DNA from 2 places in the Alteromonas sp. 009811495 genome. Region 1 is predicted to be linked to the other one. Evidence: predicted binding sites of a transcription regulator. Region 1 holds the regulator's gene; the other holds the start of a gene.
What was found. The regulator sigma-54, encoded in region 1, starts transcription at its own class of promoters, with help from an activator protein. The targets are predictions, from matches to a motif close to GTTGGCACGNNNNTNGNNT.
Positions count from the first base shown of each region.

Region 2: a site for sigma-54 is predicted at 4,217-4,235, ahead of flgF (flagellar basal-body rod protein FlgF). Genes of this name have one in related genera too.

Region 1 covers NZ_CP113972.1:808,128-823,068, reverse strand. Annotated here, with positions in the region: gene OZ660_RS03720 (calcium/sodium antiporter) at 1-287, shown strand, start outside; gene OZ660_RS03715 (KpsF/GutQ family sugar-phosphate isomerase) at 290-1,270, shown strand; gene kdsC (3-deoxy-manno-octulosonate-8-phosphatase KdsC) at 1,271-1,819, shown strand; gene lptC (LPS export ABC transporter periplasmic protein LptC) at 1,816-2,394, shown strand; gene lptA (lipopolysaccharide transport periplasmic protein LptA) at 2,363-2,917, shown strand; gene lptB (LPS export ABC transporter ATP-binding protein) at 2,920-3,645, shown strand; gene OZ660_RS03690 (RNA polymerase factor sigma-54) at 3,719-5,215, shown strand; gene hpf (ribosome hibernation promoting factor) at 5,245-5,532, shown strand; gene ptsN (PTS IIA-like nitrogen regulatory protein PtsN) at 5,546-5,989, shown strand; gene rapZ (RNase adapter RapZ) at 6,048-6,893, shown strand; gene OZ660_RS03670 (HPr family phosphocarrier protein) at 6,893-7,165, shown strand; gene mgtE (magnesium transporter) at 7,366-8,724, shown strand; gene OZ660_RS03660 (response regulator transcription factor) at 8,744-9,481, opposite strand; gene OZ660_RS03655 (spondin domain-containing protein) at 9,690-10,505, shown strand; gene OZ660_RS03650 (spondin domain-containing protein) at 10,517-11,356, shown strand; gene OZ660_RS03645 (ClpXP protease specificity-enhancing factor) at 11,522-11,998, opposite strand; gene sspA (stringent starvation protein SspA) at 11,995-12,627, opposite strand; gene OZ660_RS03635 (cytochrome c1) at 12,739-13,473, opposite strand; gene OZ660_RS03630 (cytochrome b) at 13,470-14,735, opposite strand; gene petA (ubiquinol-cytochrome c reductase iron-sulfur subunit) at 14,737-14,941, opposite strand, start outside.
Region 2 covers NZ_CP113972.1:1,098,400-1,113,340, reverse strand. Annotated here, with positions in the region: gene flgJ (flagellar assembly peptidoglycan hydrolase FlgJ) at 1-760, opposite strand, end outside; gene OZ660_RS05050 (flagellar basal body P-ring protein FlgI) at 772-1,890, opposite strand; gene flgH (flagellar basal body L-ring protein FlgH) at 1,907-2,587, opposite strand; gene flgG (flagellar basal-body rod protein FlgG) at 2,600-3,388, opposite strand; gene flgF (flagellar basal-body rod protein FlgF) at 3,435-4,178, opposite strand; gene flgE (flagellar hook protein FlgE) at 4,393-5,778, opposite strand; gene OZ660_RS05025 (flagellar hook assembly protein FlgD) at 5,793-6,479, opposite strand; gene flgC (flagellar basal body rod protein FlgC) at 6,511-6,933, opposite strand; gene flgB (flagellar basal body rod protein FlgB) at 6,936-7,370, opposite strand; gene OZ660_RS05010 (CheR family methyltransferase) at 7,651-8,481, opposite strand; gene OZ660_RS05005 (chemotaxis protein CheV) at 8,497-9,426, opposite strand; gene flgA (flagellar basal body P-ring formation chaperone FlgA) at 9,629-10,348, shown strand; gene flgM (flagellar biosynthesis anti-sigma factor FlgM) at 10,452-10,781, shown strand; gene flgN (flagellar export chaperone FlgN) at 10,869-11,300, shown strand; gene OZ660_RS04985 (LPP20 family lipoprotein) at 11,323-11,820, opposite strand; gene OZ660_RS04980 (flagellar assembly protein T N-terminal domain-containing protein) at 12,198-13,379, shown strand; tRNA gene OZ660_RS04975 (tRNA-Arg) at 13,436-13,511, shown strand; gene OZ660_RS04970 (hypothetical protein) at 13,955-14,464, shown strand; gene OZ660_RS04965 (hypothetical protein) at 14,535-14,941, shown strand, end outside.

The sequences.
Region 1 (14,941 bases):
CAGCCAGCATTGCCGGCGTGCTTAAAGGTGAGGATGATTTAGCATTGGGTAACATTATCGGCTCAAATATTTTCAACCTACTCGCCGTGTTGGGTATGCCAGGTCTAATAGCACCAGGGCTACTGGACCCTGATGTTTATAATCGCGACATGTACGTCATGCTTGGCTTGACCTTGCTACTATTCCTGTTTAGTTTCGATCTGATTGGCAAACGCACTATTTCTAGGCCCAACGGATTTTTATTGCTTGCCTGTTTTATCGGCTATCAATTCTGGCTGTTTGGATAATCATGAATAACGAATTACAAAACACCTACATTGCCTCTGCAAAACGCGTTATCGATATTGAAGCTAGCGCTATCGAAAATCTTGCCAGTCGCTTAAATGAAAATTTTGAGAAAGCCTGTGATATTCTGTTTTCCTGTACGGGTAAGGTCGTTGTTTCAGGAATGGGAAAATCCGGTCATATTGGCAATAAGATTGCTGCAACACTTGCCAGCACAGGTACCCCCTCTTTTTTCATGCACCCTGGCGAAGCAAACCATGGTGATCTAGGCATGTTGAGTAAGGGCGATGTATTGCTCGCTATCTCCAATTCGGGCGAGACGAGCGAAATTGTTAACTTGCTGCCCGTGGTGAAACGCTTAGGAATAAGAGTTGTCGCCATGACAAACAGTGCACAAAGCTCGCTAGGCCAATACGCTGATATCGTACTCGATATTAGTGTCGAGCAAGAGGCATGCTCACTAGGCTTAGCGCCAACCTCTAGCACAACAGCAACATTAGTTATGGGGGATGCACTCGCAGTAGCATTGTTAGACAAGAAAGGATTCACATCTGACGACTTTGCGTTGTCACACCCAGGTGGAAGCTTGGGCCGAAAGCTACTGCTTAAAGTAGGCGACATAATGCTCTCGGGTAGCGATATTCCGCTAACAAAGTCAGATGCAACCGTTGCCGAAGCACTCCTTGAAATTTCTAAAAAAGGATTAGGAATGACAGGCATTATTGATAGTGCCGGAATTTTGCTTGGCGTGTTTACAGACGGAGACTTGCGTCGTATTTTAGATGCGCGAGTTGATTTACATAGTGCCCAAGTTATTGACGTTATGACACAAGGCGGAAAAACAACCACTCAAGAAGAGCTAGCGGTTGAAGCATTGAACCTAATGGAAAGCCATAAAATTAGTGCATTGATGGTGGTTGACAGCGATCGCAAACCTATCGGCGCCTTCAACATGCATATGCTATTAAAAGCGGGGGTGCTGTAAATGGCGACAACGTTATATACCGATTTAGATGACACGCTCTTTAAGCGTCTTGCAGATATTAAACTGCTGGTATGTGATGTAGATGGTGTTTTTTCTGATGGGCGCATTTATCTGGGCAATGATGGTGAAGAGCTCAAAGCATTTCACACCCGAGATGGCTACGGCGTTAAGGCCTTAGTGAGTCATGGCGTTGACGTTGCAGTAATTACTGGGCGTCGCTCTACCATTGTGGAAAACCGCATGAAGGCACTCAACGTAGCCCATATCATTCAAGGCGAAGAAAATAAGTCTGCCGCACTACAAGCCCTAATGACTGAATTGTCATTGCGCCCTGATAATGTTGCCACTGTAGGCGACGACATGCCTGACACAGGTATGTTTGCCCATGCAAGTGTAAAAATTGCAGTTTCAGATGCCCACCCTTTTGTCGCTAAACAAGCTAACTGGAAAACTACGCTCCCTGGTGGATTTGGGGCTGTGCGCGAAATTTCTGACACAATCCTGCAAGCCAAAGGGGTTGAACAAGGTATTTTTGGAGCGAGTGTATGAGCCAATTTGGCTTCAATCGACTGGGGCTGAGCATTTCTGCGCTATTTATATTGGCGCTGCTAATGTATTTACCCACGTGGATGGAAGAGCCGCCAGAAGTAAGAAATAGCGGCGAACTTGATGCATTGAAACCCGCGTATAAGGCAAAAAATCTTACTACAACTCTTTATAATCAAGACGGACAGCTCAACCATAAGGTGTTTGCTGAATCGATGGAACACTACGATCAACTTGGCTTTGTATTGTTCCGTGCGCCACGCTACACACTTTATACTGATAACGCTACGTCACCGTGGGTCGTTACCGCTGTGGAAGGAACATTGTACAACAACGAGCTGATTCAGCTTGAAAATAATGTACAAATAGAGAACCAAACTACAGATGACTTTGTCAAAACCATTACGACACAATACATTCAGATTAATTTAGACAACAAGCAGATGACATCTGATCAACCAGTAGAGATACTGGGGTCGCAATATGTCATTCAAAGCAATGGGTTTAATGCGAATTTACGCACCCAAGAATATGAGCTTATCGATCATGTACAAACCACTTATTCCCCTAGCAACTAGCTTAATTTTAGCGTTGGCTAGTGGTTCCGTTTTCGCTAATGAAGATGACTTTTCTAAGCCAATTAAAGTCGATGCTAAGTCACAATTTGTTGATGGAAAAAATAAAACATCGTTGTTTAAAGATGATGTTCTAATTACTCAAGGCTCGCTTGTGATTAATGCCGACGAAGTTGAAGTTATCGCGACAGCGGGCGAAGGTAGAGAAGTGTTTGTCGCACGCGGTAACCCTGCGAGCTATACGCAAGAGTTTGAAGATGGAACGCCAGTATCCGCTAAGGCGAATGAAATTCGCTACGAAGTGATTAATCGGGTGATATCGCTTACAGGGAAGGCTGAACTAAAACAAGACACCAGTATGGTAAAAGGTGACAGTATTACCTTTGATATGATTACCGAGCAACTGCTTGCAACCGGTGGCGATGACGACAACGGTGAAGGGAGAGTGACAACTGTTTTCACTCCTGAAGCGATTCGCAAGACGAATGCTAAGGACAACGAACAAGATAACGAGGGCAACCAATAGCAATGGCTACTTTGAGCGCAAGAAACCTTGCTAAGGCGTATAAATCACGCCAGGTTGTCCGAGATGTCAGCCTCAGTGTATCGACAGGTCAAATTGTAGGGCTGTTAGGCCCAAATGGTGCTGGTAAGACCACAACATTTTATATGATTGTTGGGCTTGTTCCCCTTGATAAGGGCGCCATTGAAATTGACGACAACGAGTTAACACATCAGCCCATGCATGAGCGTGCACGCCGCGGAATTGGCTATCTCCCGCAGGAAGCATCTATATTTAGAAAGCTCACTGTGCATGAAAATATCATGGCAATTTTACAAACCCGTAAAGATTTAAATTCACAACAGCAGGAAGAAGAAGCCGATGCGCTACTTGATGAATTTAATATTAACCATATACGTAATAGTACGGGGATGAGTTTGTCAGGGGGAGAACGCCGCCGAGTGGAAATTGCGCGCGCCCTTGCTGCTAAACCACAATTTATTTTATTGGATGAACCCTTTGCTGGTGTTGATCCAATATCAGTAAATGATATAAAGAAGATTATTCAACATCTTCGAGATAGGGGTATCGGTATCCTTATCACTGACCACAACGTACGAGAAACATTGGATGTTTGTGAAAAAGCGTACATTGTGAGTCATGGCGAGCTTATTGCGCAAGGAACTGCGGAACAGGTTTTAAGTAATCAAAAAGTAAGGGATGTATACCTAGGCGAACAATTCAGGCTATAGTTAGTGTAACCGGATTGTCATTTTTCAATCTCGCTCAGGTATATTCAATTTAGAGCATTTAAATAAGACGTAGATGAAACCATCTTTACAGCTAAAATTTAGCCAACAACTCACCATGACACCTCAGTTGCAGCAGGCCATTAAACTGTTGCAGCTTTCTACGCTCGATCTTCAACAAGAAATTCAAGAAGCGTTGGATTCAAACCCGCTATTAGAAGTTGAAGAAGGCCACGACGAGCCTCAGCTTGAAAAAAATAACATCGATAATGATGACAGTGGGGTAGAAGCTTCTGCCACTGCATCAAGTGATACTTTGGAAGCTGGCGACGCACTAGAAAAAAATGATCTTCCGGACGAATTGCCAATCGATAGCACATGGGATGAGTATTATTCAGCATCGTCAGCGCCGGCACCAGGACCTGCCAGTGACGACGAACAAATTTTCCAAGGTGAAACGACTGAGGACATACAAGAACATCTATTGTGGCAGATGCGCCTCACCCCTTTTTCTGACACTGACCGCGCCATTGCAATGGCTATCATTGATTCCATTGATGAGTCAGGGTATCTAACCGTTACTCTTGAAGAGATTTTAGAGGCGGTTAACGCGCAAGAAGTCTCTGGCGAAGATGAAGAGGAACTCATTGAAATGGACGAAGTAGAATGTGTATTAAAGCGCATTCAAATGTTCGATCCCATTGGTTCTGGTTCGCGCACCCCGCAAGAGTGCTTGATGGTACAGCTTCGCCAATTCGCAGATGATACACCATGGCTTGCCGAGGCAAAGCAGTTAATAGAAGACTATTCTGATTTGCTGAGCAGCAAAGATTACCGCACCTTAATGCGCAAGAGCCGATTGAAAGAAGATCAGCTTCGCGAGGCTATGCGTTTGCTGCAAACCTTGAATCCTCGCCCAGGTAGTGCTTTAGTTACTAAAGAACCTGAGTACGTTATTCCAGATGTATCGGTTACCAAAAAGAATGGCCGTTGGGTGGTTGAGCTGAACCCTGATAGCCTGCCAAAACTTAGCGTCAATCAACAATATGCCGCAATGAGTCGCCGTGCAAAGAACAGTAGCGATTCACAATTTATCCGCTCACACATGCAAGAAGCCAAGTGGTTTATCAAAAGCCTAGAGTCGCGTAACGACACACTGATGAAGGTAGCAAATTGTATTGTGCAGCAACAAATGGGCTTTTTTGAGCATGGCCCAGAAATGATGAAACCAATGGTATTAAATGATGTCGCAGAAATGGTAGATATGCACGAATCGACTATTTCACGTGTGACAACACAAAAATACATGCATACCCCTCGTGGCATCTTCGAGTTGAAGTATTTCTTCTCTAGCCATGTTGCAACGGAGTCAGGTGGTGAATGTTCATCAACCGCCATTCGTGCATTGATCAAAAAACTAGTGGCAGCTGAAAAACCCAGTAAACCACTAAGTGATAGCAAGATTGCTTCATTGTTGGCCGAGCAAGGCATTAAAGTTGCCCGGCGGACAATAGCAAAGTACCGGGAATCGTTATCGATCCCGCCGTCGAACCAACGCAAGAGCCTTATTTAACGGGCTTAATAATATAAGGAAGACGAAATATGCAAATCAACCTTACTGGTCATCATGTCGAAATCACCGACTCTTTGCGTAATTATGTCGATACGAAGTTCAGCAAACTTGAACGTCACTTTGATCACATTTCTAATGTGCATGTCATCCTGAACGTTGAAAAATTAAACCAAAAAGCAGAAGCGACAGTTCACTTAAGTGGCGCTGAAGTATTCGCATCCTCAGAAAATACCGACATGTATGCGGCGATTGACAGCATGGTTGATAAACTCGACCGGCAGGTAATCAAGCATAAGGAAAAACTTAAAAAGCACTAGTAGTTAATTAAGTATGGATATACAAGCCATCGTAAGTCTGGACCGCACTGAATGTGCGGTTCAATGTAATAGTAAAAAGCGTATTTTAGAGATCATTGCTGATATTGCTGCGAAGAACAACGCGCATATCGACCAGTCGACGGTACTGAATAGTTTGTTGGCGAGAGAACGAATGGGTAGCACAGGTATCGGAAACGGCATTGCCCTTCCCCATGGTCGCTTAGCTGGCCTTGATAGAGTTATTGCCATTGTTGTTACCAGCACACCAGCTATTGATTTTGATGCGCTAGATGAAAAACCTGTCGATATTTTCTTTGCACTATTAGTACCTGAAGAACAAACCGAAGGCCATCTACAAACACTAGCCACAGTCGCTGGCAAACTGAGTAATAAAGACACTATTAAGGCAATAAGGCGTGCTACCACAAGCGATGACATTATAAATGCGTTAGCGTAACTCGCTGCTATACAACATTACTGCATTAAGCGCTTATCAGTGTAAAGGGAGAATATAAGTGAAGCTGATTATTATCAGTGGTCGTTCGGGCTCAGGAAAATCAATTGCACTGCGCGCTCTTGAAGACTTAGGGTATTACTGCGTTGACAATATTCCGGTTAACTTGCTCCCTACGCTAACGCACACAGTGGTTGATGAATACGACCAAGTCGCCGTTAGCATAGACGTACGTAACCTGCCTAAAAATCCAGACGATTTAGTAGAAATACTTGATTACCTGCCTTCGTCTTGGTCGATGACCATTGTGTATATTGATGCTAGTGATGATGTGCTCGTTAAGCGTTTTAGCGAAACACGCAGATTGCACCCGCTGGCCAAGCTCAACAAGTCTCTCTCTGAAGCCATTCGCGCAGAGTCAGCGCTGCTGGCCCCTATTGTCGAGCGAGCCGATCTCTATTTGGATACCGACAAACTCACTATTCATCAACTCGCTGAGCTAATACGCGAACGTATTCTTGGTAAGAAAAGCTCGCGATTAGTGCTTGTTTTTGAGTCATTCGGCTTTAAGCACGGCATTCCCAAAGATGCAGACTATGTATTTGATGCACGGTTTTTGCCCAACCCTCATTGGGAACCAGATTTAAAGCACTTGACTGGGCTAGACGCGCCTGTTGAAGTATTTTTAGGGTCTCAACCTGTAGTAACAAAATTTATTTGGCAAATACAGAACCTGATCACAACGTGGCTTCCACATTTAGAGCGCAATAATCGCAGTTATGTCACCGTGGCAATTGGTTGTACTGGCGGACAGCACCGCTCGGTATACATCGCCCAAGCGCTATCAAAAACATTTTTGGAAATTCATCCAGACGTTCAAATCCGTCACAGAGAGTTGAACCAGTAATGATTATTGAGAAAACACTCACAATCGTTAATAAATTAGGGCTTCATGCTCGTGCTGCCACGCAACTTGTACAACTAGCCAACCAATTTGACGCCAAAATTGTGCTTAAAAAGGGTGACAAGGAAGCTGACGCAAATAGTGTGCTGGGACTAATGATGCTTGAAAGTCATCAAGGTGAACAGGTCAACGTTGTCGTGCAAGGCAGTGATGCCGAAGAAGCCATGGCAGCCATTGAGCAACTTATTGAAGGTAAATTCAACGAGGCCGAGTAAGTGCTCCCGCCCAATACAAGCACTTGAATTGGCGAAATAAACAACACTTAGTCATAATAACGTCATTATGCTCGCAATTGTCATGACAGCTTCATCACAATTGCGATATTCTACTGCATAAATCCCAAATTGCCCTGTAGACAAATTGGGATGAGCTCGTTTCATCTAATCTCAGTTTAGCTTAGTAGGACTCGCTACTTATGGCAGAAGCGCTTGTTTCCAAATACGTACAGACTCAGCTTCGTGCATTAAATGGTGCATTGAACAACGGTCAATTCGTGTCTGTGCGTAAGCTTCTGCTAGAACTTCCCCCGTCTGATGTTGCTCATATTCTTGAATCCAGCCCCAGCCGTACTCGTGATGAGTTGTGGGAGCTAATTGATGGCGATTTCCACGGTGATATATTAGAAGAACTTTCTGATGACGTGCGTAATGGCATCATCGCTAAAATGCTTCCAGCTAATGTTGTTGATGCATTGGAAGAGATGGACACGGATGACTTAGCCGAAACGCTCAGTAGCCTTCCAGAAACCGTTTTACAAGATATTCTCGACTCCATGGACGCCCAAGATAGGGTGCGTGCCGAGCAAGCACTATCATACGGTGAAGAGACCGCTGGTTTCATTATGAACACGGACACAATTACGTTGCGTCCAGATGTTACCATTGATGTTGTTCTACGCTATATACGCTTAAAAGGCGAGCTGCCTGAGAATACCGATACCTTTTATGTAGTAAATCGCACCGATAACCTTGTTGGTATTGTCCCCGTTACTCGCTTACTTACCGCCGATACAGATGACAAAGTGTCTGACGTAATGGATACAGAGTCAGAAGCAATACCCGTTAATATGCCTGATGATGAAGTGGCAAGTCTCTTTGAGCGATATAACTGGTTATCAGCACCTGTGGTAGATGAAAATAATCGTCTCGTTGGTCGTATTACTATTGACGACGTAGTCGATATTATCCGTGAAGACGCAGAGCACTCGATGATGAGTATGGCGGGCCTTGACGATGACGAAGATACTTTTGCACCCGTCATGCAAAGTACTAAACGTCGTTCTGTTTGGTTAGCGGTTAACTTAGTCACTGCCCTTATGGCGGCAATGGTAAGCGATTTATTCGAGGCAACCTTAAGTCAATTGGCCGTGCTGGCGATTCTAAATACTATTGTGCCAAGCATGGGAGGTGTTGCAGGTAACCAAACACTTACACTGGTCATACGCGGTATGGCACTTGGTCACGTCAACGCGAGTAACTCCCGCTGGTTAATTAGTAAAGAGATGTCCATTGGCTTTTTAAATGGGGCTATTTGGGCAGTACTGATTGCCTCGGTAATCGCGCTGTGGAAACAAGACTATATGCTTGGGGTAATTATCGCCTTTGCAATGCTAGTCAATATGATTGCAGCAGCGTTAGCAGGCGCAACCTTACCTATGATTATGAAACGCTTAAAAATAGATCCTGCATTAGCAGGTAGCGTTATCCTGACTACCATCACTGATGTTGTAGGTATTTTTGCCTTCTTGGGTACCGCTACCCTTTTCCTTATCTAACCTTTCAGCGAAATACACATTACGCACTGAGTGCTTTGTCGACGTAGCCGGTTAAATTTAACTTATATCCTACACCCCACACGGTTTCAACGAGCTGTGCGCCGTTATCTATACTGGCTACATTATCTAACTTATTACGCAATCGATTGATGTGGGTGTTAACGGTATGCTCATACCCTTCATGGTTGTAGCCCCATACGTCACTCAACAACTGATTGCGCGAAAAAACCTGATTTGGGTGACGGCAGAGGTAGTTAATAAGGGTAAACTCTCTGGCAGTTAACGATAGGGCTTGTCCGTTTAACGTAACGCTGTGATAGCGTAAATCAACTTTAAAGGGCCCAGCTTGAATGCTGTTGTCTGCGTTTTTTTGAAGGCTTGTGTCAAGGCTTGGCATACTCCTTCTCATATGCGAACGAATTCGAGCAACAAACACACGCTCGTTGAATGCGCCTCCAAGGTAATCATCGACGCCCACCTCAAAATAATCCGCTTCATCAGCACTCACGTTAGTTACTTGCTGACCGTCAACGGCCATAATCCAACTGTCTGGGTTTTGTAATACCAAACGTTCAATACGGTCTAAGCAAGACTGTTGCGCGTGGGACTGTACGATGACGAGTGAATAGTGCTGAGCATCAAGTAATGACAGTGCAGCTTGATAATTTGAAACCACATCATGCAAGAATCCGTGCTTGCTCAAGCTTTGCGTAATGATTTGCTGAAACTGGTTGTCACTATAGATTACAAGGATCATAGCTAGCTCCTATTTTGCCCTTAATAATCAAGACCGGAGGTTGCTTAAAATTATTCCACTTTCTATTAAAAAATTGTTCATTCTACTTTAATACTTCGTTTTTAAGACGACAGAGATCTGTGTCCTTTTTGTAATACTTCTGTGATGAATTGCGCATTTTGCTGACCTACATTTTTATGCGCTTTTAGGTCAAAACAAGGACAAAAAAATGAAATTCACCAAACTTGCTAGCGCTACCCTGCTATCGTTAGCCGCGGCTTCATTCAGCCACGCAGTGACTGTCGATGTTGAAATTACTAATTTAACGCAGGCACAAAGCTTTACCCCTCGACTGGTTATTGCCCATGACGACACGGTAGATGCGTTTGAAGTGGGTCAGCCTGCATCAACTGCATTAGCGTGGCTTGCAGAGGCTGGCGTTATCGACGATGAGCAAAATGCAGATTCAAGTGGTGCTAACTTTGAAGCGCTTCTTGGCCCTGTAGACACAGATAATGGCTCAAATACATGGCACCGTTTTGGTGGTCTTCTGGCGCCTAGTGCGACACTTAGCTATCCGTTCGATACTATGGACAAGCCATACCTTTCGTTATTGGCGATGTTGATCCCAACTAACGATGCATTTGTTGGTATGGACAGTATAGAAATCCCCACAGAGCCTGGCACTTATACTTACTATCTTAATGCCTATGATGCAGGTACAGAGTTAAATGATGAGTTGAACAGTGCACGCACTGATGTAGTTGAAGCGGGTACAGGCAACGCGTTAGGTGGCTATGGTCTGCCTGGAGTAGCGGGTGGTGGTGCCCCAACTCGTATTGTTGATTTGGGTACCGGTGGTACAGGCGTAGGTGCACAAGTTGTTAATGGGGAAGTTGAAGATGGTGAAGACGGCCCGGTTCATATTCACAGAAACGCGCTAGGTGATACTGATAACGCTGGCGGCGCTAGCGACCTTGATTCTACGGTACACCGCTGGTTGAACCCTGTTGCACGTGTTGTTATTACGGTTCCTGCGTCGTAAGGAGCGTTAGAATGAAAAATCCAATTGTAAAACTCAGTACGCTGCTAATCCTCTCTGCACTAGTCAGTGCGTGTGGCGATGATGGCGATACAGGACCCCAAGGGCCTGCTGGTCCGCAAGGTGAAGCGGGTGTCGATGGCACAGATGGACAAGACGGCGCAGATGGCCAAGACGGTATTAACGGTAATTCCGCAGTATATACCGTCCAAATTACCAATCTTACCTATGCACAGCCGTTTGCCCCAGCAGCCATTGTTCTTCATGAATCAGGCTACCACGCTTTTGCAGAGGGCGAAGCGGCGAGCATGGGCATAGAAGTTATGGCCGAAGGCGGTAACCCAGCTATGGTGATTGAAGAGGCTATGGACTCTACCGATTTCTTGGATGCGCAGAACTCGGGTGGAATTTTAGGACCTAAAACAAGCAGTGACATGTTCACCTTAGTGGTTCCTGAGCTCGATGCTGACGATTTGCGTTTAACGGTAACCACGATGCTGGTAAACACCAACGATGCCTTCACAGGGCTAAATGCAGCCGATGTTAGCAATATGTCGGTGGGTGACAGTAAAACCTTTATGACAGTAACATGGGATGCTGGAACAGAGGCAAATACTGAAACCGCAGCAACCATGCCTGGGCCAGCAGCGGGTGCAGCAGGTGGCGGCGGCGAGGCCGCGGGTTATGATCCAGTACGAGACGACTTAGCGGATGTTGTGCGTTTGCATACAGGTGTTACTACCAATGCTAATGCAACCGATCCCAGCCGTGAAGGTTTAGCGACTTCGGTTTTAACTGAAGGGCATCGCTTTGATTTTCCGACAAGCAGAGTTGTGATCACTCGAACGCGCTAATTGTCATTAGTTTGCTTAGCAGATTATGACATTTGTGTATGACAAGGGCGCCCTCGCACTACGTGCTATGGGTGCTTTTTTATAGATAGATAGACATTGCGAAACAGAAAAGTGGCGATGCAATGAGCTGGCTTCAACATAATATTGAAACCAGTCTACATCGATTTATTTGATCACCTTAAGGGTAGGCTTACCTTTTTTAGGTGGCACAGGTGCATCTGCTTTGTCTGCTGCATCTGCGTCTTCAAGTGACGTAGGGCCACTTTGAGGCTGTGGTGCATCAGACTCCTGCTGTTGACGCTCCTCTTGTGCACGCGCAATATCCTCTTCTGTGGCAAACACAGTTCCGGCACCATTCTCACGTGCATATATGGCCATTACCGCTTCGCAGGGCATGCTCAAACGACGAGGTTGGCCACCAAATCGCGCTTGAAATGACAAGCCTTCCACATCAAGTGAGAAGTTTACACATGCGCTTGGGGATACGTTTAAGACAATTTGTCCGTCTTTAACGAATTCCTGCGGCACTTCCACCAACTCATTGGTTGCATCAACTACAATGTAAGGTGTTAAATCGTTATCAACAATCCACTCATAAAAAGCCCTAAGTAAATAGGGCTGGTTTGACGTCATAGATGTCATAGCGGGTTGTGGATCTCACGCTCTTGGTCCGTCAAAGACGCTTTAAATGAGCTGCGCGAGAAAATACGGTTCATATACGCGTTAATCTCTTTACTGCCAGCACCATTTAGCTCAATACCTAGCGCAGGAAGACGCCATAGTAGCGGAGCAAGATAGCAATCAACTAAGCTGAATTCTTCACTCATGAAGTAAGGCATTTCACCAAACACAGGCGCTAAAGAAAGTAGCGCTTCACGCAATTCATTGCGCGCTGCTTCAACATCGCCTTCACCACGGAAAATACGTGCTGCCAAAGAGTACCAGTCTTGCTCAATGCGATGCATCATAAGACGGCTTTGACCACGCGATACTGGGTAAACCGGCATAAGTGGTGGATGTGGGAAACGCTCATCAAGGTATTCCATGATGATGTGTGACTTGTAAAGTACAAGTTCACGATCAACAAGAGTTGGAACAGTACCGTAAGGGTTTAGCTCCAACAGATCTTCAGACAGGTTGCTAGGATCTGTGTAGCTGATTTCAACACCCACACCTTTTTCTGCCAACACAATGCGCACCTGGTGGCTATAAATATCAATTGTGTCAGAGAACAACGTCATAATAGAACGTTTATTCGCGGCTACGGCCATTCAATTTCCTCCGTCGAGAAACAAGTTTATGCCCACTAAAATGAGCGAATTACAAATGCCAAAAAAGGGGGCGAGAAGCCCCCTTTTGGTATTATACATAAATCTGCGCGATTAGTGCACTTCTCGCCAGTATTCTTTCTTCAGTAAGTAAACAAATACAAACAATACTGCGATAAAGATAAGTACCCACTTACCGATTTTGTGAGACTCAAGTTTTGAAGGCTCACCTGTGTACTCAAGGAAGTTCACAATATCGGCAACCGCTTGGTCGTACTCGTCAGGAGACATCGCGCCAGTACCATCTGACTTAATGCCTACGTAACGCTTAACCATTTCACCGTCAACCATTTGCTCTTCATAGGTGCGCGTTGGCGTACCTTGAAGTGGTTGAAGTACGTGTGGCATACCCACTTCAGGGAACACTGTGTTGTTCACACCAAACGGACGGCTCTCATCAACATAGAAAGAGCGAAGGTAAGTGTAAATCCAGTCTTCTCCACGAACACGAGCAACAAGCGTAAGGTCTGGTGGCGCCGCACCGAACCATGTTGCAGCCGCCTCTTCAGGCATAGCACGGGTAATATAGTCAGAAACCTTTTCACCCGTAAACTGCAAATGCTCTTGGCCCAATTCATCAGGAATACCCAAATCTTGGAATGAACGCTGATAGCGCTGATACTTCATAGAGTGACAGCCTAAACAGTAGTTCATGAACAATTGTGCACCGCGTTGTAAAGACGCCTTATCGGTTAAATCGATAGGCGCTTTATCAAGGTGTACGTTTCCACCTGCCGCAAGCGCTACGCCAGGTAGGAAGAAGGCTAAAAAGCACATCAATTTTTTCATTTAGAAATCCTCTCTGGCACAGGTTTAGTGTTTTCATTTTTGCTGTACAAGAACAGTGCAATGAAGAAACCGAAATACATTACTGTCGCGATTTGAGATGCAATGATTTTCCAGTTTTCTTGTGGCGTACCACCTAGGTAACCTAGGAAGATAAACACAATAGCAAACACAATAAGGTTTACTTTGTGTAGACCACAGCGATAGCGCCATGACTTAACACGTCCGCGATCAACCCAAGGCAGAGCGAATAGCGCTGCAATTGCGCCAAACATTGCTAATACCCCGAATAGCTTATCCGGTACCGCTTTCAAAATGGCGTAGAACGGCGTGAAGTACCACACTGGGAAGATATGCTCAGGTGTCTTCAGCGGGTTAGCAATTTCAAAGTTAGGGTGCTCTAGGAACTTACCGCCCATTTCTGGCGCAAAGAACAACACATAGGTAAACAGCGCTAAGAATACACAGAACGCCACTAGATCTTTAAGCACGATGTGCGGGAAGAACGGTAGTACATCGTCAGCAATATCGTACTTGCTTGTGTAGTACTCGTGAATTTCGTATTTAGTCTTTTCAGACTCAGGTAGTGATCCCTTCTTATGCTTGATAGCGATACCATCAGGGTTGTTTGAACCCACTTCGTGAAGCGCGATAATGTGAAGGAATACAAGAATTACAATAACCAATGGCAGCGCAATAACGTGTAGTGCGAAGAAACGGTTTAGCGTTGCGCCAGAGATAACGTAGTCACCCTGTAGCCAGATTACTAGGTCAGGACCAACAACAGGTATAGCGCCAAACAGCGATACGATTACCTGTGCACCCCAGTAAGACATTTGTCCCCAAGGAAGTACATAACCCATGAATGCTTCTGCCATAAGCGCAAGGTAGATAAACATACCAAACACCCATAGGAGCTCACGTGGCTTCTGATAAGAACCGTAAATCATGCCACGGAACATGTGCAGATATACCACAATAAAGAACGCTGACGCGCCAGTACTGTGCATGTAACGGATAATCCAACCGTAGTCGATCTCACGCATGATGTATTCAACAGAAGCAAACGCGCCTTCTGAAGAAGGAACGAAGTTCATGGTCAACCAAATACCAGTAATAATTTGGTTAACTAAAACGATAGTTGCCAAGAAACCGAACACATACCAAAAGTTCATGTTCTTTGGCGCAGGGTATTGAAGAGCGTGCATATTTGCTACGCGCATCATTGGGATGCGTTCTTCAATCCAACCTAGGAAAGCATTCATATTAAACAACCTCCGCTTCTGAGCCGATAATAACAGTTGTGTCATTAACGAACTGATAAGGCGGCACAACTAGGTTTAATGGTGCCGGTACGTTTTCAAATACACGTCCTGCCATATCAAACTTAGAACCGTGGCAAGGGCAGAAGAAACCATCTGGAACCCCTTCAACTACCTCTTCGAAAGCGCCATCTTTAAGGTGCTGTGGA
Region 2 (14,941 bases), 290 kb from region 1:
CTACAGAGCCGTAAGAACGAAATGCCGCTTTTTGTTTTTGAGCGATGCCGTTATTAAACTCAAGGGTATCTACAACCGCTTGCTCACCTTGCCATTGGGCGTTTGCTTTTATGCCAAACAAGTTGTGAGAACTTTTCCCGTCAGCGGTATGGATAACAAATTTTCCCCACCCTGTTTCAACAGCAGCCTGCGAAATAATTGCTTTGGGATCCATTCCATACTTATCAGCCACTTTCTGCGCCACTGGCATTAAGCTTTCAACAAACTGCTCTGGACTTTCAAACATCGCATCTTTACGCGCAGACTGAGTGCGAATAGAGCGCGAATTTAGGGCGAGATCTTGCGCTTGCTCAATGTACTGTGCACGTTCGCGATTTAGCGATGACAAATTACCATCGCTACGAATAACGCTCGATGGCGTATAACTATCTTCGGTTTGCCCTAACTGCTTAACAATCACGTCAGCAAGCCCTAACCCACCATTAGCCGTCAAGTCAGCAGCAAGCTGCTGGTCATGCATGTCGCGATAGAATTTTACTTGTTGAGAATTAAACGGACTATTTTCATCAGCGAGTGCGTCTTGTGCTTTACGCATAGACTTCAACATCATCTGCACAAATATAGCTTCGAATTGCTCAGCGGCTTCTTGCAATACTTTCTCATCGCCAGACGCTATTGCTTCACGCATTTTGTTAATGCTACCTAAATCGTGAACATTGCGAGCCATGTCCAATTGATTTTTAGTACTGAGCGCTTCCATCATGCAGCTTCCTAAATAATGACCAGTTCGCCGCGTAGGGCACCGGCCTGACGCAAAGCTTCAAGAATTGCCATCAAATCACCAGGTGCCGCTCCGACTTCATTGACGGCGCGAACAAGCTGATCCAATGTAACGCCCGGTTCGAACTTGAACATGCGACTGTCAGCCAAATCAACATCTACAATCGACTGTGTAGTAATCGCAGTTTGTCCTTCACCGAAGGCATTGGGCTGCGAAACCTGCTGATTTTCGGAAATTGTAACGGTAAGCCCACCGTGCGTAATGGCAGCAGGCAACAGACGAACGTCGCTTCCAATGACAATAGTGCCAGTTCGACTATTGATAACCACACGCGCAGGCGCATCTGCTGGCGTGAAGTCAAAGTTCTCAAGGGTTGCTAAAAAACCAACGCGTTGGCCTGCGTCTCTAGGTGCAGTTACTCTTACTGAAGCGGCATCAATGGGCTTTGCAATAACATAACCATTCTCAGGCTGCGCCCCCAGTCTTTCATTGATGGTGTCAGCTAGCGCTTTAGCAGTGGAAAAATCAGGGTAGTGAAGATTAAGCGTCAAATAATCCCCATTGGCAAAGCCGCTTGGCACGCTTTGCTCTACCATGGCACCATTAGGAATGCGCCCTACAGTCGGCGTATTTACAACGATTCGAGAACCATCACCGCCTTCTGCACCGAAACCGCTTACCACCAAACTACCCTGTGCCACGGCATACACTTTGCCATCAACACCGCGCAGGAAAGTTTGTAACAACGAGCCACCTTGCAGGCTTTTCGCTTCACCAACTGAGGATACAGTTACATCAATGGTTTGACCGGGTTTGCTGAAAGCGGGCAAATTGGCATGTACCGCCACCGCGGCAACATTTCGCGTATTAGGTCGCGTGTTGGCATCCATCCGTATACCAAAATTAGCCAACATGGTTCTAAAACTTTGCTCAGTAAAAGGGTTCTGTTCGCCAGTGCCTGGCAAGCCGACAACCAAACCGTAACCAATTAACTGATTTGAACGAACACCCTGAATGGATGCTACGTCTTTAATACGCTGTGCATAAGCGCTATGAATGCAGCCTACACACATGCACAGTGCTATCGCGAAAAACGAAAAATAACGCATAACTACACTCTCCACGTTAAAGTGGCCACCAAGATGAATCGAAGAACTTTGCCAACCAGCCCTTTTCTTGTGCTCTTGCAAAGGTACCAGTGCCGCTGTATTGAATGCGCGCATTGGCAATTTTGGTAGACTCTATTTGATTGTCAGGGTTGATATCTAACGGACGAATCACACCTGTAAGACGAATATATTCGTCTCCGTGGTTAAGGGTCATCCATTTCTCACCGCGCACAACTAAGTTTTTGTTGGGGAGTACATCGACAACTGTCACCGATATAGCGCCTTGAAGGCTGTTGGTCTGATTGGCCGCAGCGTCCCCCGAAAAGTCATTCGACGAATCAAGACCAAACTGGATAGACTGATTACCTATGTTAATGGCGTTGCCCGCTAAACCCGTAATCGGTTGCAAGTCTGCTGTTGTTTCACGCGATGTGGTCGTGTTCGCAGATTTCGTTGCCGCCGTATTCTCGCTTAGTACCACGGTAATAATGTCACCTACTTGACGTGCGGTAACATCTGAATACAAGCTGTTAGCCAGATGAGGTCTAAACAAGGAGCCGTCTTCAATAACGGTTTCTTCCGGATAATTCGGCACCACAGGCGCATAAAACGGGTCATTCGCCTGAACGCGCTCATCAGTAGTACTCTGACAGGCGCTAAGCAGTGAGCAAAGCATAATGAAAATGGCGCAACGCATCTCAATCTACTCCTACAGCTGTTGAATAACTTGACCAAGCATCTGATCAACAGAGGAAATAACTTTCGAGTTCATCTCATAAAGACGTTGGCTTTCAATAAGGTTTACCAATTCTTCTGTCACGTTTACATTCGACGTTTCCAGCGTACCTTGAGAGATCATGCCAAGCCCCTGCAAACCTGGGATACCTTGTATAGGCGCACCACTTGATGCCGTTTCTACATATAGATTTTGCCCAGTGGGTTGCAAACCAGTTGGATTGACGAAGTCGGTTACATTCAACTGTCCAAGTAGCTGAGGCTCTGCCTGTCCTCGAATACTTACGCTGATCTGGCCGTCTTGTGAAATCGTGATTTGCTGCGCATCAGGAGGGATCGTGACCTGAGGTTGTAACAAGTAACCTGCACCAGAGGTAACAATTTGTCCTTGGTCGTTTAGGCTAAATTGCCCATTACGGCTGTACGCTAATGTGCCATCTGGCTGAAGTATTTCGAAATAGCCACGGCCTTGTATAGATAAATCTAACGCATTTTCGGTTGTTAGTAGGTTTCCTTGCGTATGTGCTTTTTGCGTAGAAACCACTTTCGAACCTGAACCTAGCATTAGTCCCGAAGGCAGCTCAGTATCTGCTGACGAACGGCCACCTGGCTGATTGATATTTTGATATAACAAGTCTTCAAACACTGCACGGTCTTTTTTAAAGCCAACCGTTGATGCGTTTGCCAAGTTGTTAGATACCACAGCAACATCAGTTTGTGCGGCATCAAGTCCGGTTTTACTAATCCACAGTGCTGGATGCATGTTAACCTCCGACGTTGCCTTTCAAGCAACAAATCTAAAAATACGTTTACAGAATTCGTAGCAGCATGTTGCCGCGAGTATCTAATTCTTCCGCTTGCTTCATTACTTTTACTTGAAGCTCGTAATGGCGCTGAAGACTGATCATGTCGACCATCTCTTCTACGGCATTCACGTTCGACCCTTCTAGCATGCCCGACATCACTTTCACGTTAGCATTGGGATCTGCAATTGAACCGTCTTCCATTCGAAAAAGACCGTCTCGACCACGTTCCATATCAGCGTAATTAGGGCTGACAAGTTTCAGTCTACCCACCTCTTCAATAACGTTAGCGGGTGCGCCGAGTTGTCGCATAGACAGTGTGCCATCAGACGCAATATTCAAGTTGTCCAACGGCACTGGAAGAAAAATTGGACCGTTGTCGCCTAATACAGGGCGTCCTTGAACATCTGTCAAAATTCCGTCGTCACCTAACTTGAAGTTACCATTTCGCGAGTATGCTTCTTGTCCGTTTTGGTCTTGAACGGCAAACCACCCGTCCCCTTGAATAGCAACATCAAGGTCACGTTCAGTCTTAATCATCGGGCCCGACTCGTAATTATTTGAAGGGCTCTCTGTCATTGAAAATACTCGGGTTGGCAAACCTTCACCGTACGCGGGCATTGACCTTGCCTGCTCTAACTGAGCACGAAAACCTGTAGTCTGCGCATTGGCCAAATTGTTCGCGCGTACACCAGTACCTAAAAGATCTTGAGAAGCGCCACTTGCTGCGATGTAGAGTAGTTTGTCCATGACTGACTTTTGACTCTGATTAAACCTTACCCTTGATTTTGCAAAGGCAATGCCAATGTGTAGAGTTTGTAGCCAACAGGCTCACATGAAGTTGTAGAGGTATGAAATATATAGAAAAATAAAGAGGCCGCGCAGAGGCGACCTCGTGAATTAATATGAACTTTGCCGACGAAAAAGCGCTTAGTTATTGCCGCTTTTCTGCCGCCCTATCCGCCTATCGAATATTCAGGATAGTCTGGTTAAGCGAATTGTTTACTTCAAGCGCTCGAGAGTTTGCCTGGAAGTTACGCTGAGCGATGATCATGTCGATTAGCTCAGTGGTCAAGTTTACGTTCGCTTGCTCTAGCGCTGATGAATTAATTTCACCAAAGGTACCCGTGGTAGCTTCACCTGCTAGTGCCTCTCCAGACAAAATACTTTCTTTCCACTGCGTGCTACTTTCCTGAGTAAGGCCCTGCTCGTTAGAGAAGCGTACTAAGGCTACACGCACGATAGGTTCAGACGTACCGTTTGAGAAAGTTGCTCGCACAAGGCCATCTGGACCAATATCAATACCCGTCAAACGGCCCACTGGCAAACCATCTTGCTCAAGTGACGTTACTTCGAATGCAGACGCGAACTGAGTAGGTTCATTCGGTGTTGCACCATTAACATCAAGGTTAAAATCAATGCTAATTTGTTGCGATGGATCTGAACCGTTTGCCAAAATAGTGGCACCAAGTGCCTCTGTTTGCATCTTAAAGTCTAGTGTTGCAGTACCATCTGGCGTTTCCATCCCAACAAAGTCACCACCTTGCGAGAAGATGAGCTTTGAAGCAGTCACTGCATTACCCGTATTTGATCCCACAACATTCACTGCTGTAGCAGGGTCAGTATCAGCGCCAGCAGAGTCGGTCATGTCAACCAAGGTATCGTCAACGGCCGTTGCAACATACCATTCGTTATCTACACCCGCGGTGCCGTCTTTAATAAAGTAGTATGTCATTACGTGGCTATCACCTAATGAATCGTACACTGTCACTGACGTGGCCGCGTTGTAGGTTAAGGGGTCTTCTGGGTTAAAATCTGCCGGATCAAGTGCTGAATCACCCGCCGGTAGGTTCATTCTAATGTCGACTTCAGAAGTTTGTTGCGGCGAACCCGAAGAATCAGGAATTCGCACGGGCTCGGTGGTACTTAATGCAACCGATGCACTCGTGCCATCAGCATTCACTGGAAAACCTAGCAGGTTGTCACCATTACTGTTAACGACAAAGTTATCACTATCTAGTTTGAACTGACCTGCGCGAGTGAAAGAAAAATCGCGAGAGGTTATTTCAGGTACAGTGGCAAAAAAGCCATTGCCGGTAATCGCCAAATCCAGTGAAGTATTGGTAAATTGCAAACTACCTTGTGAAAACTGCTGTGCAACCTCTTGTGTTAAAACACCATCACCCACTTTGGTTTTACCGCCAGCCAACAGTGATGCCGCATAAACGTCACCGAACTCTGCACGAGATTCCTTAAAGCCAACTGTATTTACGTTTGCGATGTTGTTGGCGGTTACATCCAAATCTTTTTGTGCGGCAGATACGCCACTCAGTGCAATATTAAAAGACATTATTGATTCTCCTACTAACTGCCGATTTGAATGACGTCATCAAGATTGATACTGACATCACCATCCAAATTCAAAATTACGCCTTGACCACTACCGGCCAAACTGACACTTCCCACATGGCGGTTTACGGCTGTGTTCAACTGAACACCTTCACCGTTCAACTCACCGGTAGCATTGATTACATACTCGCCCGGGGTGACATCATTGCCATGCTTGTCTTTGCCATCCCATTCAAATTCGATATTGCCAGCAGTTTGAGTGCCAGCATCAATTGTTTTAATTACTTCGCCGTATTGGTTTTCAATGGTAATTTTCATGTTCTGAACTGTCTTCTCGTTCACAACTACCCCTGAAATACCGTCACCTTGATTTGCCATATAGCCCACGTTGCCTTGCACCAATACGTTTTGACCAATAAGACTAGAGGCTTGAAGCGCTTGGTTTGATGTCATGGAAGCAGCGAACGACTCAAACTTTTCATTTAGCTGTGAAATGCCATCAGCCATAGTAAAAGATGTCATCTGAGCAACCATTTGGTCATTATCAACCGGTGCGGTCGGATCCTGATTGGCAAGCTGTTCAGTCAACATCGCGAAGAAATCTTCTTGCGATAGCTGCTGCTCAGTCCCGTCGGCAATCTTCACCGTCTCTTCTTGCCAATACAAATCTGTATTTAAGCCGGTATTGTTTATGGTATTCACTGGTTTATCCTCACATTAACCAAGCGGCAGATTATTGCCCTTGACCGAGTTGAAGCACGCGGCGGAAAATTCTTTTGGTTGTATCGGCAACTTGCACATTTGTCTCGTAAGCTTTTGACGCCGACATCATATTCGCCATTTCTTCCACAATGTTGACGTTCGGCTTATAGATGTAGCCATTCTCGTCTGCCATTGGGTTATTTGGTGCATATTCCACTTGCAGTGGCGCATCGCTCTCTACAATGCCTCTTACCTGCACGCCAGTACCTTTTGACTGATCACGCATGGCATCTTGAAGCGCTGTTGCAAACACAGGGTGTCTTGCTCGGTAGGTCTCGTTGTAACTACTGCTCACCGAATTCGCATTGGCGATATTACTTGCAGTGGTATTTAAGCGCACATTTTCCGCTTCCATACCTGTGCTCGATATTGTCATTACATTAAAAAGACTCATGACTATTGACCTCCAGAGCTTAACGCTTTCTTCATGCCTTTAATTTTTCCATTCAAAAATTCAAGACTTGCTTGATAGCGCAACCCATTATCTAAAAATCGATTTCTTTCGGCTTGTACTTCAACAGAGTTCCCGTCTCCCGTATCAGGTTGAGTCGGGATTCGGTATTTCATGTCAAAATTTGCCGCTACTGACGTTGAATTGCCGCCTATGTGGCGAGAATTTGTCCTAACGAGACCACCTGAAGAGTGAGAAGAGACGCCGCCCGAACTTTCTTTCATTGCAGACTGCATAGCTTTGTTAAAATCGATATCTCTGGCTTTGTAGCCAGGTGTATTGGCGTTGGCAAGGTTGCCCGCAATCACTTCCATACGCTCTGTGCGTATCTTGAGCGCGGATTCGTGAAACCCTACTAATTTGTCTAAATTAATTGCCATAAATCGACCTCTGACTTACTCGTATTGCTTTCTCTGTGTTCATCTTTTGGCTTGGCGTTTATTTGCCCACAAGATGAGATATGAAAAAGTCTCTTCTAAGCATGTGATGTATGTGGAAGTTCAACACACGTCATCGATACTTATTTTTGATTGCGGTTAGGCTTTCTTGAAGATTATTTAGCAAAGCAGATGCCAAAATGTGTTTTTGACGGGGAAAGATAAGTAAGAAAACGGGTTTGATTAGAAGAAAAACACTTATTAATCAAACCCATATTAATATTTATTTTTTTTGATAGTAGAGCCCAGGGTGACACTTAACCATGCTATAGATATCACTCGCTGCGCTTATAGATTCAGAAGCGCCAAGGAACAGTACGCCATCACTTTGCAGCTGTCCGGCAATTTGTTGCAGTATTCGCTGTTTAACTTGAGGTGAAAAATAAATAAGGACGTTGCGGCAAAAAACGATGTCGAAGCGGCCAAGACCTGCATAACTTGACAACAAATTAAGACTTCGAAACGAAACCATTCGCCGAACTTCAGGCTTCACTTGCATCAGGCCTGTTTCGTGTTGCTCAAAAAAAGTGTCACGGCGCTGCGCAGAAAGACCACGAGCAAGTGAAAGTTCGTCATAGATACCTTGCTCGCACTTCTTAAGCATTTCAGAAGAAAGATCAGTCGCCACTATTTCAACGCCAGCACGCAGAGCGCCCGGCCGCTGACGCTGGAACTCAAGTACTGACATGGCAATAGAATATGGCTCTTGGCCGGAAGAGCATGCCGCACTCCAGATCCTGATCTTCTGATTCTTAGATGCGAGTTTTGGCAATAAATCCTTGATGAGAAGATCGAACGGGTAATTATCTCGAAACCACAACGTTTCGTTTGTGGTCATTGCATCGATCACACCTTGCAGAAGTGTGCGATCAAATCCGCGCACAACAACATCGATGAGTTCATCCGCAGATTCGTACTTATGCTTGTAAAGCAAAGAGGCAAGGCGGCTTCGTACTAAGTACTGTTTATTGTCACCTAATACAATACCGCACTGCTTTTCGAGAAAGTCTCTAAATTTAAGGTAACTTTCTGGCGAAACATCTTTATTAGCCAATGCAGTGTTGCTCCGTTACTCGCATTCAGTCATTAACCATTTTTGGACCGCTGTAGCCAACTCATCTGGGTGGAATTTAGCGATAAAGTCATCAGCCCCAACTTTCTGCACCATGGCTTGGTTGAACACACCACTTAATGAGGTATGTAAAACGACATGAAGCTTCTGAAGCTCTGGTGTATTTTTGATTTCGGCAGTAAGGGTGTAGCCGTCCATTTCCGGCATTTCAATATCCGATACCAATACACCTACTCGATTTGTTACATCACCATATTCTTCGGCAATAGCCTTTAGACGATTGAGCGCTTCTAACCCGTTTTTGGCAAGCTCTATTTCAAGCCCGAGGCTTGTTAGCGCCTTTTTGACCTGATTGCGCGCCACGGCAGAATCATCTGCAATAAAGATGATCTTGTTCTCTTGGCCTTGGGTGGTTAAGCCCTCTGCAACCTCAGTGCTAACTTCAGCATTGAGCGGTGAAATTTCATTTAAAATCTTTTCAACATCGAGGATTTCGATTAGTTCATTTTCTACTTCTGTAACCGCGGTCAAGTAGCTGGCGCGCCCTGTACCTTGAGGCGGCGGCATAATAGCATCCCAGTTTGTATTGATAATGCGCTCTACAGCACCCACCAAAAATCCCTGAACGGAGCGGTTGTATTCAGCGATAACAATAAAGGAATTTTTCAAATCCTCAATACGCTTACCACCGGTAGCCATGCTCAGGTCTATTACTGAAATAGTTTGCCCACGGATATGTGCAACGCCGCGTACTAGCGGGTTCAACTTCGGCATTGCGGTTAGAGGTGGACATTGAAGTACTTCACGCACTTTAAACACGTTAATCCCAAAACGCTGACGTCCGTTCAGTCTAAACAGCAACAGCTCTAAACGATTCTGTCCAACGAGCTGGGTGCGCTGGTTAACTGAATCTAAAATCCCCGACATAGGTCACCTCTAAGTAATACTGGGCATGATCATTGCCTACTATGTTTAAGATAGACAATATCACTAAATTTTTGCAGGTCAAACGACAGAAAAATGACGCTTGCTTCTGGTTATCGACCAAAATGCACGTTACTGCAACTTTGTTATCTGCATTGAGTTACTTAAGCATAGTCAATAACTCAACAACTGAACACGAAAAGTCATGATGAAAAATACGTACGCTAGCCTAAGCAGAACCATTTATTCGTTCGTCACACTTGTTGCGATGGGACTTATCCCCATTTCGAGTGATGCTTCGCAAAGTATGCACGAAAAAGTCGAAGAAGGCGCGAAACAATATTTATTGTCACAACTTGCTGATAACTCTCAAGATACTAGCACTGATGTGTCAATTGTGAAGATAGACGATAGAATAAACATTCCCAATTGCCCGACTGGCTTCCAATATCATGCTTCTGATGAAGCGCTCGCCCAGTCGTACATATCTGTTCGTGTGAGTTGTGGCGATAATGATTGGTATTTATTCACAAGTGGTCAAGTTACGCGCACTACGGAAATTGTGGTAACTCAAGGCGCGGTAAGTCCAGGAACGGTTTTGACCGCTTCAAACCTATCACTTGCCAAAGTGGATATTCGAAAACTTAGATTCACCGCTTTCACCGATATTGATGCGCTTGTTGGCGCTCGCGTAAAACGGCGGGTAACTGATGGTCAGGCACTGCAAAGCAATATGCTATGCTTTGTATGTAAAGGTGATAGGATTACCATAACCGCACAGGTGGCTGGTATGGAAGTAAAAACAGCTGGAATTGCCCAACAAGACGGTGTTGTAGGTGATAACATTAAAGTGATTAACGCCACCAGCCAAAAGCCTGTTATTGCAAGAGTCGCCAGTTCAGAAGAAGTCGTGATACACTTGTGATTGAGGCAGTGAAAATCTACCGCTTTTGTTAGTAAAAAGGCTAAAGAAAATACGCGCTAGGCCGATACAGATAACAGAGGCAAAAAGGTAGTGAGGATTAATTATGGCAATTAATAATATAAACAATGGGTTACCTAAAACTCCCGTTGATAATGGCAAGGTTGCGCAGCAAAATCAAACGCAGCAAGCCCAACAACAGGCATCGGCTCAGACTGCATCGACAGCGCCTGCGCCACGTCAAGATTCTGTTTCGTTGACACAGTCGGCGCAGCAGTTAAATCAAGTTCAAAAGAAAGGGTCTGAAGCGCCTGTGAATCAGGAAAAAGTGGACCGTCTTAAAAAAGCAATTCAAAGTGGTGAGTACCGCGTTAATCCAGAAGTACTGGCTAACAAAATTGCAAAACTTGAGTCAGAAATCTTCAGCTCAAAGTAAAACGCATGCCCGTTGGCATGTAGAGTCCACTAATCTTTAAAGTAATTTAGTAAGTAGCTTAATAAGCAATGTAATACAGGTATCGAAGTGACAGAACAGATGAGCAATTTGGAACAGGCACTAAGCAAACAGGTAGAACAACTTTCTACACTCGCTTTATTGCTTGAAAAAGAATTGCAATTGATCAGTTCCCGCGAAGCAGAATCACTGATGCGTTTGCTCGACGAGAAGTCTGTCTTACTGGAAGCTATTCAAACTCTTGACGGTCAGGTGGAGCAGTTGATAAATGCTGTTCAAGAAATGACTGAAAAAGAAGAAGCGTTACTAGAGAAAGCAAAGTCGCTTTTAGACGATTGTAAGTATCGAACTCAAATCAATCAAAAAGCCGTTGAGCAAGGACAGCTACGCCTCACACACCTACGCAATTTGATGATGGAGTTACGCGCCAAAGAATCGTTGACTTACGATAAGAAAGGTAAACCGAAAGGTGGCACTTTGGGTTCTGGCGTAAGTGCGTAACGCAATTTAACTCGGCACTACCTTAATAGTATTTAACGTTTTTCACCCTTCTAGGCTTTGCTGTCGTTAGGTAAAGGTCGTAGACCTGCTTCATATCTAATGAGAGTTCGGTAACATAAGTGTCATCTCCAACAGGATACGCCTTCACAACCTCAGCGCCACGGATAACACCTTCTACTGATGCTTTGAGTGTTTCACTTTCAACCACAAGACTCGAGACAGATTGGTTACCTTCTAAACGCTGCCCGTATACTTGTTCAGCTAACTCGCGATAGGCATCAAGTTTTGAAGCTCTCATTGCCATTATTAGCTTAGCGCTCTCGCTGTCACCGCGCTGAGAGTCAATAGGCGCATAACCAACCGCTTTAAGTATAGGATAGCTCTCGGGCTCCACCGTTTCCCATTCCACATGCTTGTCGATAATGCCACAGCCACCCAAAGAAAGTGCAGCCCCTAGCGAAATAGCAAGCAACGAAGATTGACCGATATTCTTAAGTTTCTTAGACACTTTACATGGCATAACCGTATTTCCTGACAAAAACAACTCAGACAACATTTTGACGCTGTTAAGCGTCTATTGGCTTTGAATTAATGTAACAGTAATTCATAAAGCAATTTGTGCGCCCATTTGAATTACTCTCGTAAATCTGAATCCATTGTAGGTTTGATTACGGGCCGTAAATTGCCTGAAATGTTACGCAATCAATAGACGGATTTTTGGCAAAGATTATTGGCATCTTTTTAGCATATCCCATATGCGTTTGCTTCTTGCCTTAATAAACAAGGTACAAACAGCGCGGTAAAAGCCGCGCACAACAACACAACCAAACGCCCTTATCAATAGACGCCTGACGCGCGTTGCGTCAAGGTATTAGTGACATTTTACAGAGGTGTATTGTGCGACATTTAAATAGAGTGACAGCAACAGCCCTATTTAACATTGTTGTGGTGGTCATTTGCCTAATTGCACTTTTTATGGGGCAAGCAAATGCCGCATGGTATGAAGCTAAAGGACAAGCCGTTATTATTGATGGCGATAAAGAAGACGCAAGAAAGAAAGCTACGCAAGAAGCACTAAAACAAGCAATGTTATTCGCTGGTGCGTCTATCCACAGTGTACACACACTTACCAATGGGCTGCTTGAAAACGAAGAAATGACAATCAGCGCCTCAGGCGAAGTTGCTCAATTAGAATTAGTCGATGAAATATACAATGGCAACGTTATTACCGTCGGTATCAGAGCCGATATCTTTCCAAAAGCACAATCATGTGACGCACAATTTGATGAGAAACACTTTTCAACAACGCGCTTTTTAGTTAAAAGCCGTCAGCAACTCACTCATGGTAACATTGTAAACTTTGACCAGGCATTTACTGAGCGCTTTGGTTTTATAATGCGCAATACCACTGACAACCTAAAACTTACGCACATAGCGCCCCACACTGCCCAATTTAAAACCCAATTTACCGAACAAAATGTGCGCAATCTTTCTCAGCAAAGCAACACGCAGTACGTTATTCTCGGCAGTATAGACGACCTCAGTATTGAAACATCTCCATCATCAATTTTCACACCTTGGAAAGACGACAAACAGCATAGACATTTTTCGCTTACCCTGCGCGTATACGATGGTATCAATGGTGGTCTTCTGTTCACGCACAACTACAAGACACGTGCGCAGTGGAGTTTTGACAAGTTCGAGAATGTTGACGAATACTCAACCGCATTTTGGCAGTCCCGTTACGGGCTAGCAGTGCAAGAGCTCGTTGAAGACGCCGTGCAAGATATAAAAGAAGCGACAGCATGCCAGCCAGTCACAGGGCGAGTTATCCACGTTGCAGGCGATGTTATTTCGGTATCTTTAGGGCGAGATAACGGCGTCAGTAATAATGATGAACTATACGTTTATCAATCAAAAGAAGTCATAGACAACTATGGTCGTAAATACCTTCAATATCACCTTTACCCTGGTACTTTTGTTGTGCGTAACGCGTATAGCAACTCCTCGTCAGTAGTGAGTAAGAATACAGGTATTGTGGCTAATATTCAGGAGAACGATTTTGTTGTGAAGAAATAGTGTGATTCAATTCTATGGGTTAACAGGACTAATTTTTTACGTATAATCAAGATGCTGTCCCCATAGTTTAACTGGATAAAACAAGAACCTCCTAAGTTTTAGATCTGCGTTCGAGTCGCGGTGGGGACGCCATTTTCGTGATATTTTCACATACCTTTAACGTAAATTGCTGAGATCTTTTATCTTGCAATTTGTGCATTTCGTGGAAAAAGTCGATTTTTCATGAAAAAAACTCGCCTAAAGTATTAAAAAAAATAGCATTTTTGGGCTAATTGAAAATTTATACGAAAGTATTAAGCTGTTTTTCGAGTCCAAAAAAAACACTCCAAAATCACAAAAATCCCATTTAAAACAAAAGCTAACGAAGTTAACAATTCCAATTCTCATCTGTAGTCAGGGCACTGCTTAATTAGTTATGTGTGTTGATACTTTATCTTTTGTCAAGTCATGTGGTTGAATAACCATCGAAGTATGCTAGCAGTCTAAAACAGCGTACATCACCACTATAAAATTCATAACATTTTCGTGTCACTGGAAGTTAGGTGACACTTTTAGGGATAATTTGGGATATACACATGAAAAAACGCTTAGTGTCTCTTGCGCTACTTTCAACGCTATCTGCTTCAACAATTGCTGCAAATAGTACATTTCAAGCTACTGTAAACGCCATCTCTGATGCGGCAATTGCACAAACTACTGCACTTCATTTTGGTGCGATGCAACCAACTTCAGGTGCCGTTTGTACAATGGACAACACAGGTGCAGTTGCAGGAAGCTGTGATGCAACCAACGCAAACATTGCTATTGGTCTAATCACAGTAAGTGGGCTGACCGCTAACGTACCACTAAACGTAACCGTTACAGGTCAAGCTGGTACTAATGTTTCATTTGTATCTGAGTTTGATATCAACGGCGCTGTTGGTACACATGAAAATAACGCTGACAACACCGCTATTGCTGTAACGACTAATGGTACGGGTGATAACTTAACGCTTGACGTATACGGTCAGATGACTGTTACTACTGCACTAACACCTGGTGACAGCTATACAGCAAACTACATCGTAGATGTATCTTTCCAGTAAAACTGCTAAAGTAGGGTGCTAATTCAAGCACCCTTTCACTCTCAAATCATGCAGTTGGGACCTTCACTTTATGCGCAGTACACCATTCTTTTCTCGTTTCTTTTTTTATACATTTTTACTTTTTGGGCTAATACTTTCAACGCAGGTTTCAGCCAATGTCGCGCTATCTAAATTTAGAGTCTATTTCGACGGTAAAACCCGAACCGCTTCACTGCAATTAAGAAATACGGGTGCTAAAGAGTTTAAGTACACTGCTGAATTAACGCTTAACGAAATGACCGAAGAGGGTGCTATTTATAGCGTTAATAGCGACCCATTGGCTGCCGATAAGTTTATTCGCTTTTCGCCAAAGCGAGGCACTATTAAGCCAGGTGAAAGACAGGCACTTCGCTTTGCTTTAAGAAAACCGTCAGGACTTGCCGATGGCGAATATCGTGCGGTATTGCGTATCGTAACTGAACTAGCTCCTACTGAAGG